Lichenibacterium dinghuense: one gene and its partner. The protein of the gene in region 1 binds, or shares a complex with, the protein of each later gene. Links are inferred from orthologs where the notes say so. Each region holds a gene or a part of one and is shown on either strand. Other genes may lie near its edges. The genes, in order: trxB and trxA.

Region 1 (8,769 bases):
CCTGGAGGTGCTGGTCGAGGCCGGGCCCGCCGTGCTGGAGTCCGTCGCCGCGGCGGGTCTGTGGGACGAGTGGGTGGTGATCCGCAAGGGCCGGGGCGCCGCCCCGGACCGGGCCGAGGTTCGGCGCCGTGGCGGCGCGGTCGAGACCCTGGAGCTGTCCTGATGGCCGCGCGGGGGGACGGAGCGTCTATGGTGCGTTGGGACGAGGCGATGGCCGGCCTGCGGGCGGGCGGATCGGTGGTGCTGGTCGACGAGGCGCGCGAGGGCGCCGCCCACGTGGTCGCCCCGACCCCGCTGGACCTCGACGTGGTCACGCGCGAGGGGCACGGCCCGCTCACGGCCGCGCTCGACCCGCGGGCGACGCTCGACGCCGGGCCGGGCCGGATCGAGTTCCTGCAGGTGGCCCCCCGCATCGGGGGCGTGCTGCTGTTCCCCGAGCCCGTCGAGGCGGCGCACGACCTCGTCGCGGCGGCGGGCGCCCCGGGCCCCGCGGTCCTGCGCGCCGCGGCGCTGCGCGGCGGCGTGCTGGCCGCGGCCGGCGCGCCCGCCGCCTTCGCGGAGCGGCTCGGCCTGCCGCTCGTGTCGATCCAGGACGTTGTGGCGCACAGGCTCGCCCGCGAAACGATCGTCGAGCGGGTCGCCTCGGCGCAGCTGCCCTCGCTGTATTCCGACGAGCCCCTGGAGGTGCACGCCTTCCGCGGGCTGCTCGACGGCACCGAACACCTGGCGCTGGTGCGGCGCCCCGGCGGCCCCGCCTCGGGCGCGCCCCTCGGCCCCGAGCCCCTGGTGCGGCTGCACTCGGAATGCCTCACCGGCGACGCGCTGGGCTCGCTGCGCTGCGACTGCGGCGACCAGCTCCGCCGCGCCCTGAAGCAGATCGGCGACGACCCCCAGGGCGGCGCCGTGGTCTACCTGCGCGGCCAGGAAGGGCGCGGCATCGGCCTCGCCAACAAGATCCGCGCCTACGCGCTGCAGGAGCGGGGGCTGGACACCGTGGAGGCCAACGCCGAGCTCGGCTTCCCGGCCGACATGCGCGACTACGGCACGGCGGTGCAGATCCTGCGGGAGCTCGGCATCGCGCGGCTGCGGCTGCTGTCCAACAACCCGCGCAAGCGCGCCGCGCTGGAGCGCTACGGCGTCGTGGTGGCCGAGCGCCGGTCCCTGCGCATCGGCCCGAACCCCCACAACGCGACCTACCTCGAAACCAAGCGCGTCAAGCTGGGGCACGACCTCGCGCGCCTGAAGGTCGTTTCGGAACAATGACCATGGCGGACCATCCCGGGGGAGGCAGCGTGTCCGACGTCGAGCAGAAGTCCGGGGCCGGCCCATCGGGCGACCGGCTCGCGTCCGAGCTGGAGCAGCTCACCCAGCTCAACCTGACGCTGGCCGCCGACCTCGACCTCGACACCCTCACCCAGTCCATCATCGACACGGCTACGCGGCTGACGGGGGCGAAATACGGCTCCTTCTTCGAGCGCGTCGTCACGGCGCCCGGCGAGCCCGAATGCTGGAAGCTCGCGAGCCTCACGGGCGCGCCGCTCACCGCCTTCACGCGCTTCGGCCTGCCGCGGGAAACCTCGCTGTTCCGCCCGAGCTTCCGCAACGAGGGCGTGGTCCGCTCGGACGACGTGCCGAACGACCCGCGCTACGGCTCCATGGGCGGCATGCCCAAGGGGCACCTGCCGGTGCGCAGCTACCTCGCGGCCTCGGTGGTGTCGCGCACGGCCGGCATCACGGGCGCGCTGCTGTTCGGCCACCCCGAGCCCGGCCGCTTCGGCGAGCGCGAGGAGCGCTTCATCGTCGGCTTCGCGGCCCAGACCGCGGTGGCGATCGACAACGCCCGCCTGTTCCGCTCCATCGAGGCCGAGAACCGGGAGCGGCAGGCCTCCGAGGCGCGCTTCCGCGCCGCCATCGCGGCCGTGCAGGGCGTGCTGTGGACCAACAGCGCCGAAGGCCGCATGGAAGGCGAGCAGCAGGGCTGGGGGGCGCTGACGGGCCAGAGCCGGGACGAGTACCAGGGCTTCGGCTGGGCCGCGGCCGTCCATCCCGACGACGTGGACCCGACCGTGGCGGCCTGGAACGAGGCCGTGGCGGAGCGCAAGACCTTCGTCTTCGAGCACCGCGTGCGCCGGCACGACGGCCGCTACGGCACCTTCGCGATCCGCGCGGTGCCGATCCTCGACGAGGCGGGCGCGGTGCGCGAGTGGGTCGGCGTCCACACGGACATCACCGAGCAGCGCCTCGCCGAGGCCCGGCTCGACGCCGCGCGCGAGGCGGCCGAGAGCGCCAACCGCGCGAAGAGCCAGTTCATCGCCAACATGAGCCACGAGCTGCGCACGCCGCTCTCGGCCGTGATCGGCTACAGCGGCATGGTGGCGGAGGAGATCGAGGAGCTCGGCCACGGCGGGCTCGTCGAGGACGTCAAGAAGATCGAGGCCAACGCCCGCCACCTGCTCGGCCTCATCAACGACGTGCTCGACCTGTCGAAGATCGAGGCCGGCCGCATGACGGTCGAGGCCGTGCGCTTCGACGTGGCCGCGATGGTGGACGAGGTGGTGGCCGCCGCGACGCCGCTCGTCGCCAAGAAGAACAACCGCCTCGTGCTGGCGCTGCCGGACGGCCTCGGCTCCATGCACACCGACGAGGTGAAGGTCCGGCAGTGCCTGCTGAACCTCATCGGCAACGCCGCCAAGTTCACGGAGAACGGCACCGTGACGCTGCGCGCCGCCCGCGTCAGCGACGGGGGCGAGGACTGGCTGTCCTTCTCGGTCGACGACACCGGCATCGGCATGACGCCGGAGCAGCTGACCAAGCTGTTCGGCCGCTTCGTGCAGGCGGACGAGTCGACCACGCGGCAGTTCGGCGGCACGGGGCTCGGCCTGTCGATCACCCGCGCCTTCTGCCGCAAGCTCGGCGGCGACGTGACCGTGGACAGCGTCTACGGGGTGGGCTCGACCTTCACGATCAGCCTGCCGGCGCGCCTCGACGAGGGCGCCGCGCGCGACGAGGGAGAGGACGCGCCGGCCGCGCCGGTGCGGGGCGACATCGTGCTCGTGGTGGACGACGATTCCGCGGCCCGCGACCTCCTCACCCGCTTCCTGGAGCGCGAGGGCTTCACGGTGAAGACCGCGCGCGACGGCCGCGAGGGTCTGGCCCTGGCGCGGCAGTACCGGCCCAAGGTGGTGCTGCTCGACGTCGAGATGCCGGGCGTCAACGGCTGGGGCATGCTGCAGGCGCTGCGCTCGGACCCGGTGCTGAACGACACCCCGGTGATCATGATCTCCGTGCTGCACGAACGCAGCGTCGGCTTCGCCATGGGGGCGAACGAGTACCTGACCAAGCCGGTCGACTGGGCGCAGCTGAAGCGCGTGATGGAGCGCTTCGAGGCGGGCGGCGGGGGCCGGCGCGTGCTGGTGGTCGACGACGAAGCCGACGCCAGGGGCTGGGTCGGCGCCATGCTGTCACGCGACGGCTGGATCACCGACGTCGCGGTGAACGGACAGGACGCGCTCGACAAGGTCGAGCGCGCGATGCCGGACCTCGTCGTCCTCGACCTGATGATGCCGGTGATGGACGGCTTCGCGTTCCTGCGCGCGCTCCGGGCGCGGCGCGACGCCGACCGCGTCCACGTGGTGGTGCTGACCGCCAAGGAGGTGACGCGCGCCGAGCGCGCCGACCTCGAGCGCAGCGTCGACCGCGTGCTGCAGAAGGGGAGCCTCGACCTCGACGAGCTGCGGGCCGAGCTGCGCCGCCTCGTGCCGGAGATGGCGGCGGGCTGAGGCGACGAGGCGAGGGGAGCGCGGGCCTGCCCTCCGGACCTGGTCGTCCCGGCCTGAAGCCGGGAACCAGCGGTGCGGCCGGGCTCGACGGTCGACAGGGGCACCCGGCCGTTCGGCTGGGTCCCGGGTCAAGCCCCGGACGACACCGGGGAGCGTGGAGCTCCTGCCCTCCCGCGCCGCCTCAGAACCGCCAGCGCTGCGCGTTGGCGACGAGGAAGTCGCGCAGCACCTGCACGCGCGCCACGCTCTTCAGCTCCTCGGGGTAGACGAAGTAGCAGTCGAGTTCCGGCATGTCGACGTTGGGCAGCACCTGTACGAGCGTGCTGTCGGCGTCGGCCAGGTAGTCGGGCAGCACGCCGATGCCGGCGCCGCTCTGCACGGCGTGGTAGCTCGCGATCATGTTGTTGATCGTCACCGTCGAGGAGCGCAGCGATTTCGCGTCCCGCCCGGCCGACTGGAGCGAGTTCAGCAGCGACACGAGGTAGTTGGAGGGCGAGCCGCTGTAGCCGATCAGCCGATGCTTGCCGAGGTCGTCGACCGACTTCGGCTGGCCGTGGCGCTTCAGGTAGCTCGGCGCCGCATAGGCGTGGTAGTGCACGGTGAAGAGCCGCCGCCGGATCAGGTCCGGCTGGGTGGGCTCGCGCAGGCGCAGCCCGATGTCGGCCTCGCGCATGCCGAGGTCGAGCTCCTCGTCGGTGAGGATCACCTGCAGCTTGATGTCCGGGTAGAGGTCCAGGAATTCGCCGAGGCGCGGCGACAGCCAGCTCGTGCCCAGCGCGAAGGTGGTGGTGATGCGCAGGTCGCCGTGCGGCTTCTCGCGGCTGTCGGTGAGGTGGCTCCGCACCGCGTCGAGCTTCAGCATTACGTCCTGGACGGTGCGGAACAGCAGCTCGCCCTGCTCGGTGAGGATGAGCCCGCGGGCGTGGCGGTGGAACAGCGGCGTTTCGAGCTCGGTCTCGAGCGCGCTGATCTGGCGGCTCACGGCCGACTGGCTGAGGTTCAGGACCTGGCCCGCGTGGGTGAAGGATCCGGCATCGGCGGCCGCCTGGAAGACCCGCAACTTGTCCCAATCCACCGTCGCCTCCCGCATGGCTGCACCCCCATTGTCGCGCGGCAGGGGGGCGGCGTCGAGGGACGGCAGGGAAAAGACTGTCCCATCGGCGGCGGCGGGACGCCACCGCAAATGACGGGCTTGGTGGACGAACCTCTACTCCCAGGCCCCGATCATCTGCTCCTCCCGCCGCTCCTCGGCGCGTGTCGCCGGGTCGGGGGAATGCTCGGCGAGGAACTTCTCCGCCTCCAGCGCCGCCATGCAGCCCATGCCGGCCGCCGTCACGGCTTGGCGGTACACCTTGTCCTTGACGTCGCCGGCGGCGAAGAGCCCCGGGATCTCGGTCGCGGTGGAGTCGGGCCGCGTCAGGATGTAGCCCTCGCAGTCGGTCGGCACCTTGCCGCGGAACACTTCCGTCGCGGGCGAGTGGCCGATGGCGACGAACACGCCGTCGGCGCGCAGCACCGTGGGGGCGCCCGTCAGCGTGTCGCGCAGCCGCACACCGGTGACGCGGGCCGGCACCCCCTCGCCCAGGATCTCGTCGACGGCGTGGTTCCACAGCACCTCCACCTTGGGGTGCTTGAACAGGCGCGTCTGCAGGACCTTCTCGGCGCGCAGGTGGTCGCGCCGGTGCACCAGCGTCACCCGGCTCGCGTGGTGGGTGAGGTAGAGCGCGTCCTCGACGGCGGTGTTGCCGCCGCCCACCACCACGACCTCCTTGCCGCGGAAGAAGGCGCCGTCGCAAACCGCGCAGCCGCTCACCCCCGCGCCCATGAAGGCGCTCTCGGAGGGGAGGCCCAGCCACTTCGCCTGGGCGCCGGTGGCGATGATGACCGTGTCGGCGAGGTAGGTGTCGCCGCCGTCGGTCGCGACGCGGAACGGGCGCCGCGACACGTCGATGTCGGTGACGAGGTCGAAGACGAGCTTCGCCCCGGCGTGCTCGGCCTGCCGTCCCATCTTCTCGGTGAGGTCGGGCCCGAGGATCGACAGCTCGCCCGGCCAGTTCTCGACGTCGGTGGTGATGGTGAGCTGGCCGCCGGGCTGCAGGCCCTGGATCACGACGGGGTCGAGCCCGGCGCGGGCCGCGTAGACGGCCGCCGTGTAGCCGGCCGGCCCGGCCCCGATGATGAGCGTCTTCACGGCGTGGCTGGCGGACATGGCGGTTCACCGGGGCAGGGGAGGGCGTGCCGCCCGCGCGGCCGCATGGTGTGCGAGGTATAGGAACCGCCCCGCGGGGTCGCAAGCCGCCGGCGCCCGCGGGGCAGGGATGCGCGCGCGGCCCCGCGCTTGCGGCACCGGCGCGCCGGTCCTAGTTTGCCGGCCGCTTCATCCCCGGCTGCCCCGCGCGGCCCCACGCGAGACCGAACCCATGGCGTCCAGCACCGCGGCCCAGAGCGCGACCCCCTCCCCTGGCGCGAGCGTCGACGACATCAAGGCCGCCGTGCGGGCCAGCATCGCGGCCCGGCAGGGCCACGAGAAGCCCTATCCCTACTTCATCGTGCAGGACCTGTTCCCCGCCGACGTGGCCAAGGAGCTGGCGACCCTGCCGTTCCGGGCGCCGGGCCTCGACGGCGTGTCGGGCAAGCGCGAGCTGCACAACGACACGCGCCGCTACTTCGACGCGGCGACCAACGCCGAGCACCCCGTGATGGGCCGCGTCGCCGAAGCGCTACAGGACCCGGAGATCGTGGGCGCGTTCGCCCGCGCCTTCGGCGCCCCGCTCGACGGCACCTACCTGCGCCTCGAATACGCGCAGGACGTCGACGGCTTCTGGCTCGAGCCCCACACCGACCTCGGCGTGAAGAAGTTCACCTGCCTGATCTACCTGTCGGACGGCCCCGGCCACGAGACGCTCGGCACCGACATCTATGCGTCCAAGACCGAGCACGTCGGCGCGCCGCCCTTCACGCCGAACTCGGCCATGATCTTCGTGCCGGGCTCCGACACCTGGCACGGCTTCGAGAAGCGGCCCATCGAGGGCGTGCGCCGCTCCGTGATCCTGAACTACGTCACCGACGAGTGGCGCGCCCGCGAGCAGCTGTCCTACCCCGAGGCGCCCGTCCGCGCGGCCTGACGCGTCTGACCTTCTCCCCTCCGGGGAGAAGGGCGCTCTCTCACGCCGCCGCCCGCGCGCCCTCCAGCGCGGCGAGCAGCCCCGGCACCGAGCGGGCGAGGTGGCGGGTGATGTCGGGCTCGCCGGTCATCTCGCCGAACGAGCCGCGCGTGATCGGCCCGAAGGCGCGCAAGGTGTCCGAGGCCGCGCCCCGGCCGTCGAGCAGCCGCCCCTCGGGGTCGACCGCGACCCCCGCGCCGACGCCGTCCGGCCGCGCGAGGCCGGCCTCCACGAGCCCGCGCAGCAGCGGGTCGGCCCGCACCGCCGCCGCCGGCCCGGTGCAGATCACGGCGGCGTCGAAGAGGCGCCGCCCCGTCCCGCCGAGCTCCGCCGCGAGCCGCCCGCCCTCCGCGTCGATCCCCGTCACGGCCGCGCGCGCGATGGCGAGCCGGCCCTCGGCCCGCCAGCGCTCGACCAGCATGGAGGGCTGCGGCGCCGCGCGGAAGCGGTGGACCTCCCAGTAGGGCAGCAGCCGGCGCGCGACGCGGCGCTGCTCGGCCGCGGGCAGGGCGCGCCACATCGGGGTCAGCCGCGCCCGGAAGGCGTCCGCCACCTCCTGCCAGCCGTGGTCCGGCGACAGCCGCGCGATCCCGCCCCGCAGCACGCGCAGCAGCTCCACGGCGGTGCGGGGCAGGGGCGCGTCGGCGAAGGGGTCGAAGCCGTCCGGGAAGGCGCCCTGCGGCCGCGGCAGCAGCCCGCGGCGCGACACGGCCAGCACGGAACCCCGGTGGCCCGTGCGGTGGAGAGTCGCGACAGCGTCCAGCATGGTGAGCCCGGTGCCGACGATCAGCACGGTGCCCTCCGGCGGCAGGCGCCCAAAGGCTTGCGCGCGCCACGGGTCGGGCACGTAGCCCGGATGCGCCCGCGCGGCCTCGGATACGGGGCAGGGCGGCACCGGCGCGGGATGGCCGGTGCAGACCGCCACGGCCTCGGCGTCGAGGCTCCGCCCGTCGTCGAGCGTCACGCGCCAGCCCGCGCCGCGGGGCGAGACGGAGGACGCGCGCGCGCGGCGGTGGCGCAGCGCCGCGCGCGGGCCGGCCGCCCGCGCGGCCTCGGCCAGGGTCTCCGCCGCGTAGGCGCCGAACAGCGCGCGGGGCACGTAGTGTTCGCCGGGAGCCGCCGTGCTCCCCGCGTCAGGCAGGTGGCCCTGGGCGAAGAGCCATCGCGTGAGGTGGTCGGGCTCCTCGGGCAGGAGGCTCATCCGGTGGCTCGGCACGTTGATGCGGTGCTCCGGGTCCGCCGTGCCGTAGGCGGCGCCGCGGCCGAGCGCCGCCGCGGGCTCGACCACGTCGATGCGGAGCGGGCCGGCCGCGACATCCGCCGCGTGGGCCCGCAGCGCGTGGATCGCCAGGGCCGCGCCGGTGAGGCCGCCGCCGAGGATGACGAGGCGGGGCGCGTCGCCTTGGGGCATGGTGGAGACTCCTCACGTCCGCGCCGCCGCGCGGCCTCACGGGCCCCAGCGCTACCACGCCCCGGCCGGGGGCCTCCACCCCGTCCCACGATGGGATAGCCGGCCTTGCCGACCCGGCCGCGCATCGGCTATCCCCGGTCGAGCGGGACGTGCGCCGGTTGTCGGCGGCGCGCCGTCCCGCGGGTCGGGCCGCCGTCGGGAGCGTGGACGCACATGGTCGAGGACATCGCGGAGGCCGGCGCGGCCGCCCCGTTCGGGCGCCGGGCGGGCGCGCTCAGCCGCAGGTCGTTCCTGCTCGGCTCGGCCGCGGGGCTCGGCGCGCTGGGCCTCGCCGGCTGCGCGACCTCGGACGCCGCCTTCCTGGCCGAGGCCGCCAAGGCCTACGGCCCGCTGCCGGACGAGAAGTTCCCCATCC
Region 2 (8,641 bases), 2.4 Mb from region 1 along the record:
GGCGAGGGGCTTCAGGCGGTCGGGCAGGTCGTCGAAGCCACGCTCGGGGCCGGGCGGCGCGAAGCCCGTCGAGCGCTCGACGCCGTCGTACCAGGACGGCGCCCAGACGCCGTCGGTGTCGCGGCGCCCCGGAGGCCAGCGCAGCATCGCCTCGTCGAAGCCGATGCCGAGCGCGGCGCAGAGCCCCGACAGGGTGCCGCGCGGGTCGAGCAGCACGCGGCGGGACTCGACCACCGGCGGGGCGCGGCCGAGCCGGTCGGCCACGCGGTCGAAGAGCTCGACCTGCTGCGGCAGGCCGATCTCGTCGAGCGTCACGTCCGTGCGCTTCTCGACGTAGGACAGAAGCACCGCCTCCGGCGCGCGGATCAGGAAGGCGTTGGCGACGCCGTCGATCCAGCCCCGGTCGAAGCCCGCCAGCATGTGGTGCGTCATGTGCTTCTGGTACCAGAGCGGGGAGCCGCCCGGCGATGGGCCTGTCACCTGCGCCACCACGGCCGCGGGGTCCGTGGGCTGGGAGGCGAGGATCTCGTCGCGCTGCGGGTGCACCAGGCCCGTCGCGGCCAGGTAGGCGGCGTAGAAGGGCTCGTCCGACACGGCGCAGTCCGGCCGGTTCTCGAAGGCGCGCATCATCGCGGTCGAGATGTTGCGCGGGCCCGACCACATGGCGATGCGGAGCGGACCCTCCATCACGCGCGCCCCCGCGCTTCGGCGTCCCGCAGGGCGAAGTAGCTGTCGCGCAGCCGCCGGGTGACGGGGCCGGACAGGTCGTCGGCGGTGCCGAGCGCCGGCAGGGTCCGCCCGTCGACGCTCCGGACCGGCGTCAGCCCCGCGAAGGTGCCGGTCACGAAGGCCTCGTCGGCCGCGTAGACGTCGAAGAGCGAGAAGTCGCGCTCGAACACCGGCACGCCCGCGGCCCGCGCCGCGCGGATCACCGCGTCGCGCGTGATGCCGCGCAGGCAGAAGCCGCCGCCCGAGGTCCACAGTTCGCCGCGGCGCACGACGAAGAAATGCGTCGAGTTGCAGGTCGCGACGAAGCCGCGGTCGTCCAGCATCAGCGCCTCGTCGGCGCCGGCCGCGGTCGCCTGGATGCAGGCCAGGATGTCGTTGATCTTGGAATGCGAGTTGAGCTTCGGGTCCTGGTCGGCCGGACCGGTGCGGCGCACGTGGGCGGTGAAGAGCGAGATGCCGCGGCGGTACACGTCGGGCTTGGGCTGCTTCCATTCCGGCACGATGACCACAGTGGCGGGCCCGACGGTGAGGCGCGGGTCCTGGTAGGGCGAGCGCTTCCTGCCCCGCGTCATCATCAGGCGGACGTGCACGCCGTCCCGCATGCCGTTGGCTTCGAGGCACCCGAACAGCCGCTCGACCAGTTCGTCCCGCGAGAGGCCGATCTCGATCATCAGCATGCGGGCGCCGTCGTAGAGCCGGTCGAGGTGGGCGTCGAGGAAGGCGATCCGGCCCTCGATCAGCCTCAGCCCCTCCCAGACGCCGTCGCCGAGCACGAAGCCGGAATCGAACACGGACACCATCGCGCGGTCGCGGTGGACGAGGTCGCCGTCGACCGACACCAGGACGTCGTCATTGCGGGGGTCGCCCACGTAGTCCTGCGTTCCCGTGCTCATCCATGCCCCGCCGCGCTGAATCGTCGGACCACGATGGCGCATGCGCCGATCCTTGTCGATGCGGGGCGGGTCGCCAAAAGCGGCGCTTTCGCGGCACGATCGAAAGTTCCCATCCCGCCATGCACGCCGCCCACGGCAGAGCTGCAGCTCGGTTTCTTTAAGGACCCGTGAACCACGATGGTCTAGCCCTGGCCTGACAATTCAAACTTTCGTTCAGGAACCGGCCTTGGCCTTCGCCCTCCACCAGCCGAAGCGCGGCACCCGCCGCGCGTCCGCGGACCCCGTCCAGACCGTCGCCCGCCTGCGCCCGGCGCCCGCGCGGGCCGTGCCGGCGCAGGCCGCGGGTTCGGCCACGAAGCCGGAGCGCACCCTCGTCGGCATCCTGGCGCTGCTCGCCTCGACGGCGCTGTTCCCCGTGTCCGACGTCGCGTCGAAGATGCTCACGGCGACGCTGCCCGGCATCGAGGTGGCGTGGATGCGCTACCTCGTCTTCGTGGTGATGACGGTGCCGCTGTTGGCTCGCGACCCGTCGCTGATCCGCACCGCCCGCCCCGGCCTGCTCGCCGGCCGGGCCGTGGCGAGCGCCCTGTCGACCGCGCTGTTCATCGTCGCCTTCGGCATGATGCCGGTGGCCGACGCCACGGCGATCGGCTTCCTCGCCCCCGTGGTTGTCACCGGCATGGCGGCGCTGTTCCTGCGCGAGAAGGTCGGGCTGCGGCGCTGGGCGGCCTCCTTCGTCGGGCTCGCCGGCGTGATGGTGATCGTGCAGCCGGGCGGCTCCTCCTTCACGCTCGCGAGCCTCGTGCCGCTCTGCGGCAGCGTGGCCTCGGCCACGGCGGTCATCGGCACGCGCCTCGCCAAGGACGAGCGGCCCGAGACCACCATGCTGTTCCAGGCCGTGGTGGGCTTCGTCGTCGTGACGGCGCTCGCGGCGTTCGAATTCCACGTGCCGACCTGGAGCGAGGTCGCGGTGGGCTGCATCTCCGGCTTCTTCGCCACCGTGGCGAGCCTGATGCAGGTCTTCGCCTACCGCCACGCACCGGCCTCGCTGCTGGCGCCCTTCACCTACACGCAGCTGATGTGGGCGGCGGGCCTGGGCTTCCTCGCCTTCGGCACGGTGCCGGGCCCGTCCATGATCGGCGGCGCGGCCATCATCGCCGCCAGCGGCATCTACACGGCGTGGCGCGAGACCGTGCGGGCCAGGGACGCCCGCGCGGCCTGAGCACGCGGCCGGGCGGTGAAAACCCCGCCCGGCCCCTTTCCAGGATCCCCCGCCCTGGGGCATGGTGCCGCCACCAGCGATCACAAGCTCCGGGCACGACATGAGAAAAGTCTACGAGGACGCCACTTCGGCCCTTCACGGCCTGTGCCGGGACGGCATGACGGTCCTCGCGGGGGGGTTCGGCCTCTGCGGCATCCCGTCGAGCCTCATCGAGGCGCTGCGCGACACGGGCGTCACCGACCTCACCTGCGTGAGCAACAACGCCGGCATCGACGGCGAGGGCCTCGGCCTCCTGCTGGAGACGGGACAGATCGCCAAGATGATCTCGTCCTACGTCGGCGAGAACAAGCTCTTCGCCCAGCAGTTCCTGGCCGGCAAGCTCAAGGTCGAGTTCACCCCGCAGGGCACGCTGGCGGAGCGCTGCCGCGCCGGCGGCGCCGGCATCCCGGCCTTCTTCACCAAGACCGGCGTCGGCACGCAGGTGGCCGAGGGCAAGGAGATCCGCGAGTTCGACGGCGAGCGCTACGTCATGGAGCGCGGCATCTTCGGCGACATCGCGCTGGTCCACGCCTGGAAGGGCGACACGGAGGGCAACCTCGTCTACCGGAAGACGGCGCGCAACTTCAACCCGATGATGGCCACGGCCTCGCGCATGACGATCGCCCAGGTCGAGCACCTCGTCGAGCCCGGCGAGCTCGACCCCGACAGCATCGTCACGCCCGGCATCTTCGTGAAGCGCATCGTCCACGTGCCGAACCACGAGAAGAAGATCGAGCAGCGCACCACGCGCAAGCGCCCCGCGCCGGCCACGCCGGCCGCCGCGGGGGAGGAAGTCTGATGGCCCGGGATCGGTCTTTCGTGGTCGGCACCGCCTTCGAGGGAGTGAACTGATGGCCTGGGATCGGAACCAGATGGCGGAGCGCGCCGCGCGCGAGCTGCGCGACGGCTTCTACGTCAACCTCGGCATCGGCATTCCGACGCTGGTGTCGAACTACATCCCCGAAGGCATGAGCGTTCAGCTCCAGAGCGAGAACGGCATGCTCGGCATGGGCGCCTTCCCCTACGAGGGCGAGGAGGACGCCGACCTCATCAACGCCGGCAAGCAGACCGTCACGGCCCTGCCGACCACGAGCTTCTTCTCGTCGGCCGACAGCTTCGGCATGATCCGCGGCGGCCACATCGACCTGTCGATCCTCGGCGCCATGCAGGTGGCCGAGAACGGCGACCTCGCCAACTGGATGATCCCTGGCAAGATGGTGAAGGGGATGGGCGGCGCCATGGACCTCGTGGCCGGCGTCAAGAAGGTCGTCGTGCTGATGGAGCACACCGCCAAGTCGAAGACCGGCGGCGAGGACCCGAAGCTGCTGCGCGCCTGCACGCTGCCGCTGACCGGCTCGGGCGTGGTCGACATGGTGATCACCGACCTCGGCGTCTTCACCGTCGACCGGCACGGCGGCGGCATGGTGCTGACGGAGCTCGCGCCGGGCGTCACGGTCGCCGACATCAAGGCGAAGACCGAGGCGCACTACGCGGTGTCGCCCGCGCTGGTCGGCGAGGCCGCGACGGCTTGACGCCGCGGCGCCCCGCCACCACCTCCTGCCGCAACGCAGCGCGGGCACATGGCCGGCGCTCTGGAAAGGGTTCAACGCCATGGCCGATGCCGGTTCCGCCACCCTCAAGGTCACCGACCAGAGCTTCGAGCAGGATGTGCTCAAATCCTCCGAGCCGGTCGTCGTCGACTTCTGGGCCGAGTGGTGCGGCCCCTGCCGCATGATCGCCCCGGCGCTCGAAGAGATCGCCAAGGATATGAGCGGCAAGGTGAAGGTGGTGAAGTTCAACATCGACGAGAACCCCGGCGTGCCGGGCAAGCTCGGCATCCAGTCGATCCCCACCCTGCTCCTGTTCAAGGACGGACAGGTCGCCGCCAAGATGGTCGGCGCGAAGCCCAAGGGCGCGCTCCAGCAGTGGATCAACGGCGCGATCTGATCGGCCGGCCCCTGACGCCCCGAACGGCCCCGGCGCACCCGCGCCGGGGCCGTTTGCGTTTCGGCGCGCCGCCGCCGCGGGCCCTCGCGGCGGCGCCGGGGAGGCATCTCTTTATGTGATGCCGGCCCCGGTTTTTTGCGGTCGCGACCGTGAGCGGCGCCGTGCATCCTGGCGGCCTCTCCGGAGCCGCCCGTGCACGACCACCACCGCATCCGCGCCCTGCTCGACGCCCGCCGCCCCGGCCACACGCTGCCGCAGCCGTTCTACACCGACCCGGACCTGTACCGCTTCGACCTCGACGCGGTCTTCGCGCGCTCCTGGATCGCGGTCGGCTTCGAATGCGAGGTGGCCGAGCCCGGCTCCTACCTCGCGGCCCGCATCGGCGCCTCCCCGATCGTGATCACGCGGGCGCGCGACGGCGCCCTGCGCGGCTTCCACAACGCCTGCCGGCACCGCGGCGCCCAGCTCTGCGCCGAGGGCGCCGGGCGCCGCTCGCTGCTGGTGTGCCCCTACCACCAATGGTCCTACGGGCTCGACGGGCGCCTCGTCCGCGCGGCTCGCATGGGCGAGAACTTCGATCCCGCCGAGCACGGCCTCGTGCCGGTGCGCGTCGAGGCCGTGGCGGGCACGCTCTACGCCTGCCTGGCCGAGGACGCGCCGGATTTCGCGCCCTTCCGCCGCGAGGTCGAGCCCCTGCTGGCGCCGCTCGCCCTCCAGGACGCGAAGGTCGCGCATGTCGACACGCTGGTCGAGCGCGGCAACTGGAAGCTCGTGATGGAGAACGCGCGCGAGTGCTATCACTGCGACGCGAAGCATCCGGAGCTGTCCTTCACCTTCCCGACGGGCGCGCGCGGCAACTTCGAGTCCGAAGGCGACCCCGCGCGCATCGCCTTCGACGACCGCATGGCGGCGCGGGGCCTGCCGGTCGGCCCGGTCGACGGCGACTGGTATCAGGCGGCGCGCTTCGCCCTGAACGACGGCTGCGCCTCGATGACGGAGGACGGGCGCGCCTGCGTGGCGCGGCCCCTGGCGGCGCTGACCGAAGGCGACGTCGGCTCGCTGCGCTGGGCGCTGGAGCCGCATTCCTTCGCCCATGCGGTCGGCGACTTCGCGTTCCTGTTCTCGGCCATGCCGACCGGCCCGCGCGAGACGGTGGTGACGTCGAAGTGGCTGGTGCACCGCGACGCGGTCGAGGGCGTCGACTACGACCTCGGCACCCTCACGGCCCTGTGGACCGCCACGAACCTCCAGGACCGCGACCTCGTCGAGAACAACCAGCGCGGCGTCGACGGCGCCGGATACCGGCCCGGCCCCTACTCGCCCGAGGGCGAGGCGCTCTGCGCGCGCTTCACCGACTGGTACTGCCGCAAGGCGCGCGACTACCTCGACGCGGTCGCCCCCGCGCGCCGCCTCGAAGCCGCGGAGTGACGCCGTGACCGACCATCCCCAAGGCCTCCACCCCGACACGCTCGCGGTCAGCCACGGCTACGACCCGCACGCGCACCACGGCGCCGCCAAGCCGCCGGTCTATCCGTCGACCACCTACATGTACCGCTCGGCCAGCCACGCGAAGGACGTGCACCGGGCCTATTTCGACGGCGTGCCGATGCCGGGCGGCGAGGCGCCGGGTCACATCTACTCGCGCCTCGGCCACCCCAACCTCGACATGGTGGAGCGGCGCCTCGCGGCCCTCGACCGCGCCGAGGACGCGGCCGCGTTCAACAGCGGCATGGCGGCGATCTCGGCCGTGATGCTGTCGGCGCTCAGGCCCGGCGACGCCGTGCTGCACGGCCGGCCGATCTACGGCGGCACCGACGGGCTGATCACGGGCCTCCTGGCCGGGTTGGGCGTGCGGAACTTCGGCTTCACGGACGGGCTCGACCGCGACGCCGTGATGGGCGCCGCGCGCGAGGCCGCGGCGGCCGGGCCGCTGGCGCTGATCCACCTCGAGACGCCCGCCAACCCGACCGGCGCCATCACGGACATCGCGCTCGTGGCCTCGGTGGCCGAGGAGATCGGGGCGCGCCAGGGGCGCAGGCCGCTCGTCGTGGTCGACAACACCTTCCTCGGGCCTTTCCTGCAGTGCCCGGGCGAGCACGGCGCCGACCTCACCGTGACGTCGCTGACCAAATATGCCGGGGGCCACTCGGACCTGCTGGCCGGCGGCGTCAGTGGCGACGCCGAACGCGTCGGGCCGCTCAAGCTCCTGCGCACCTTTCTCGGCACCAGCCTCGACCCGGGGGTGTCGGCGACGCTGCTGCGCTCCTTCGAGACCATGGGTCTGCGCACGGAGCGCGCCTGCGCCAACGCGCGCGCCGTGGCGGACTTCCTCGCCGCCCACCCCAAGGTGCGCTCGACCTCGTTCCTCGGCCACGTCGACCCCGAAAGCCGCGCGGGCGCGCTGCTGGCCCGCCAGTGCTCCGGCACCGGCTCGACCTTCTCGGTGCGGGTGCGCGGCGGCGAGGCCGAGTGCTTCCGCATGCTCGACCGGCTGCGTGTGATCCGCATGGCGGTGAGCCTCGGCGGGACCGAGACCCTGATCTGCCATTCGGCCTCCACCACCCACTACGCCGTGCCGCGCGAGCGGCGCGAGGCCGGCGGGGTCGACGATGGCACGCTGCGGCTGTCGGTCGGCATCGAGCACCCCGACGACCTGATCGCCGACCTCCGGCAGGCCCTGGAGGCGGTGTGACCCACCCCGTCGATCCCAGATCCCTGGTCGGCAAGTTTCCGGCCCCGCGCGAGCACGCCGAGGTGCTGGTGGTCGGCGCCGGCCCGGCCGGCACCGCGGCGGCGCTCGAGGCGGCCCGCCTCGGCGCCCGCGTGAAGCTCGTCGACGAGAACCCGGTCGCCGGCGCGCTCGCGGGCCTCGACGTTCCGTTGTTCTTCGGCGGCCGGGCCGGCGCCGCGCTCAACGACGAGCGCCGGATGCTGGAACAGGTGCTAGGCTCCGACCCCGCCCTCGCCGAATGTTACGAGGCCGGCGTCGACCTCGCGCTCGGCACGGCGGCCTGGGGCCTGTTCACCCACGGCCCCGGCCTGCAGACCCTGCCCGGCCCCGTGGTGGGCCTCGCCGACGGCGCCGAGGCCTGGCTCTGCGGCTACGACAGGCTCATCCTCGCCACCGGGGCGCGCGACCTCGCGCTGTTCTTCGAGGGCGCCGACCAGCCCGGCGTCATGGGCGCGCAGGCGTTGCACGCCCTGCTCTCGACCTACGACAGCTTCGACGGACGCCGCCTCGTCGTGCTCGGCTCGGGCGACCTCGCGGTCGCGGCGGCGGCGGAGGCGCTCGACCGCGGCCTCGACGTGGCGGCGATGGTGGAGGTGCGCGACGCGCCCGAGGCCGACGTGTCCGCGCTCGAAGCGCGCGGCGTCGAGGTGCTCACCGGCACGGTGATCCGCGCGGCCGAGCGAGGACCATTCGGTGTGACTGCGGCGGTGCTGCTCGGCCCCGACGGCGCCGGGCGGCGGATCGCCTGCGACACGGTCTGCCTCGCGATCGATCGCGTGCCGAGCGTCGAGCTGTTGGAGGCGGCCGGCGGCGGCCTCACGATCGACGGGACGCGCGGCGGCCACGTGCCGCGGCTCGACGGGGCGGCCTCGACGCTGCCGAACGTCTCCGTCGCGGGCGACGCGGCCGGCCTCGTCCCCGGCACGGCGGCGGACCCGGCGGCCGCGCGCGCCTCGGGGACCGCCGCGGCCCGCGCGGCCCTCGGCCACGAAGCCGAGCCGTCGGCGCCCGCCGCCGGTCCGGACCGCCACGCCTACAGGCTCGACTGGATGCGCATGCTGCTCGCGGCGGGATCGCCCG

The links.
Region 2: the proteins of trxB (region 1) and trxA are in contact, whole or in part, in a crystal structure (PDB 1F6M), measured with the Escherichia coli proteins. The link is inferred for Lichenibacterium dinghuense from one-to-one orthologs.

The regions. Positions count from the first base shown.
Region 1 is NZ_JAJLMN010000001.1:2,433,772-2,442,540, forward strand. What follows is about bases 3,988-6,905. They hold trxB (thioredoxin-disulfide reductase), read right to left. Parts: upstream 5,989-6,905; coding sequence 4,987-5,988; downstream 3,988-4,986. Other genes in these bases: L7N97_RS11820 (LysR family transcriptional regulator), read right to left, coding at 3,988-4,854; L7N97_RS11830 (2OG-Fe(II) oxygenase family protein), read left to right, coding at 6,200-6,904. Also shown: bifunctional diaminohydroxyphosphoribosylaminopyrimidine deaminase/5-amino-6-(5-phosphoribosylamino)uracil reductase RibD, read left to right, coding at 1-163; ribA (GTP cyclohydrolase II), read left to right, coding at 190-1,263; L7N97_RS11815 (response regulator), read left to right, coding at 1,266-3,779; more of L7N97_RS11820, read right to left, coding at 3,961-3,987; L7N97_RS11835 (FAD/NAD(P)-binding protein), read right to left, coding at 6,945-8,354; L7N97_RS11840 (L,D-transpeptidase), read left to right, coding at 8,568-8,769.
Region 2 is NZ_JAJLMN010000001.1:69,062-77,702, forward strand. Bases 3,373-6,162 are described here. They hold trxA (thioredoxin), read left to right. Parts: upstream 3,373-4,494; coding sequence 4,495-4,830; downstream 4,831-6,162. Other genes in these bases: L7N97_RS00345 (CoA transferase subunit A), read left to right, coding at 3,373-3,682; L7N97_RS00350 (CoA transferase subunit B), read left to right, coding at 3,735-4,415; L7N97_RS00360 (aromatic ring-hydroxylating oxygenase subunit alpha), read left to right, coding at 5,023-6,162. Also shown: L7N97_RS00330 (sulfotransferase-like domain-containing protein), read right to left, coding at 1-687; L7N97_RS00335 (aminotransferase class IV), read right to left, coding at 687-1,622; L7N97_RS00340 (DMT family transporter), read left to right, coding at 1,849-2,844; more of L7N97_RS00345, read left to right, coding at 2,945-3,372; more of L7N97_RS00360, read left to right, coding at 6,163-6,258; L7N97_RS00365 (cystathionine gamma-synthase family protein), read left to right, coding at 6,263-7,522; L7N97_RS00370 (FAD-dependent oxidoreductase), read left to right, coding at 7,519-8,641. UniProt on the Escherichia coli protein: Participates in various redox reactions through the reversible oxidation of its active center dithiol to a disulfide and catalyzes dithiol-disulfide exchange reactions.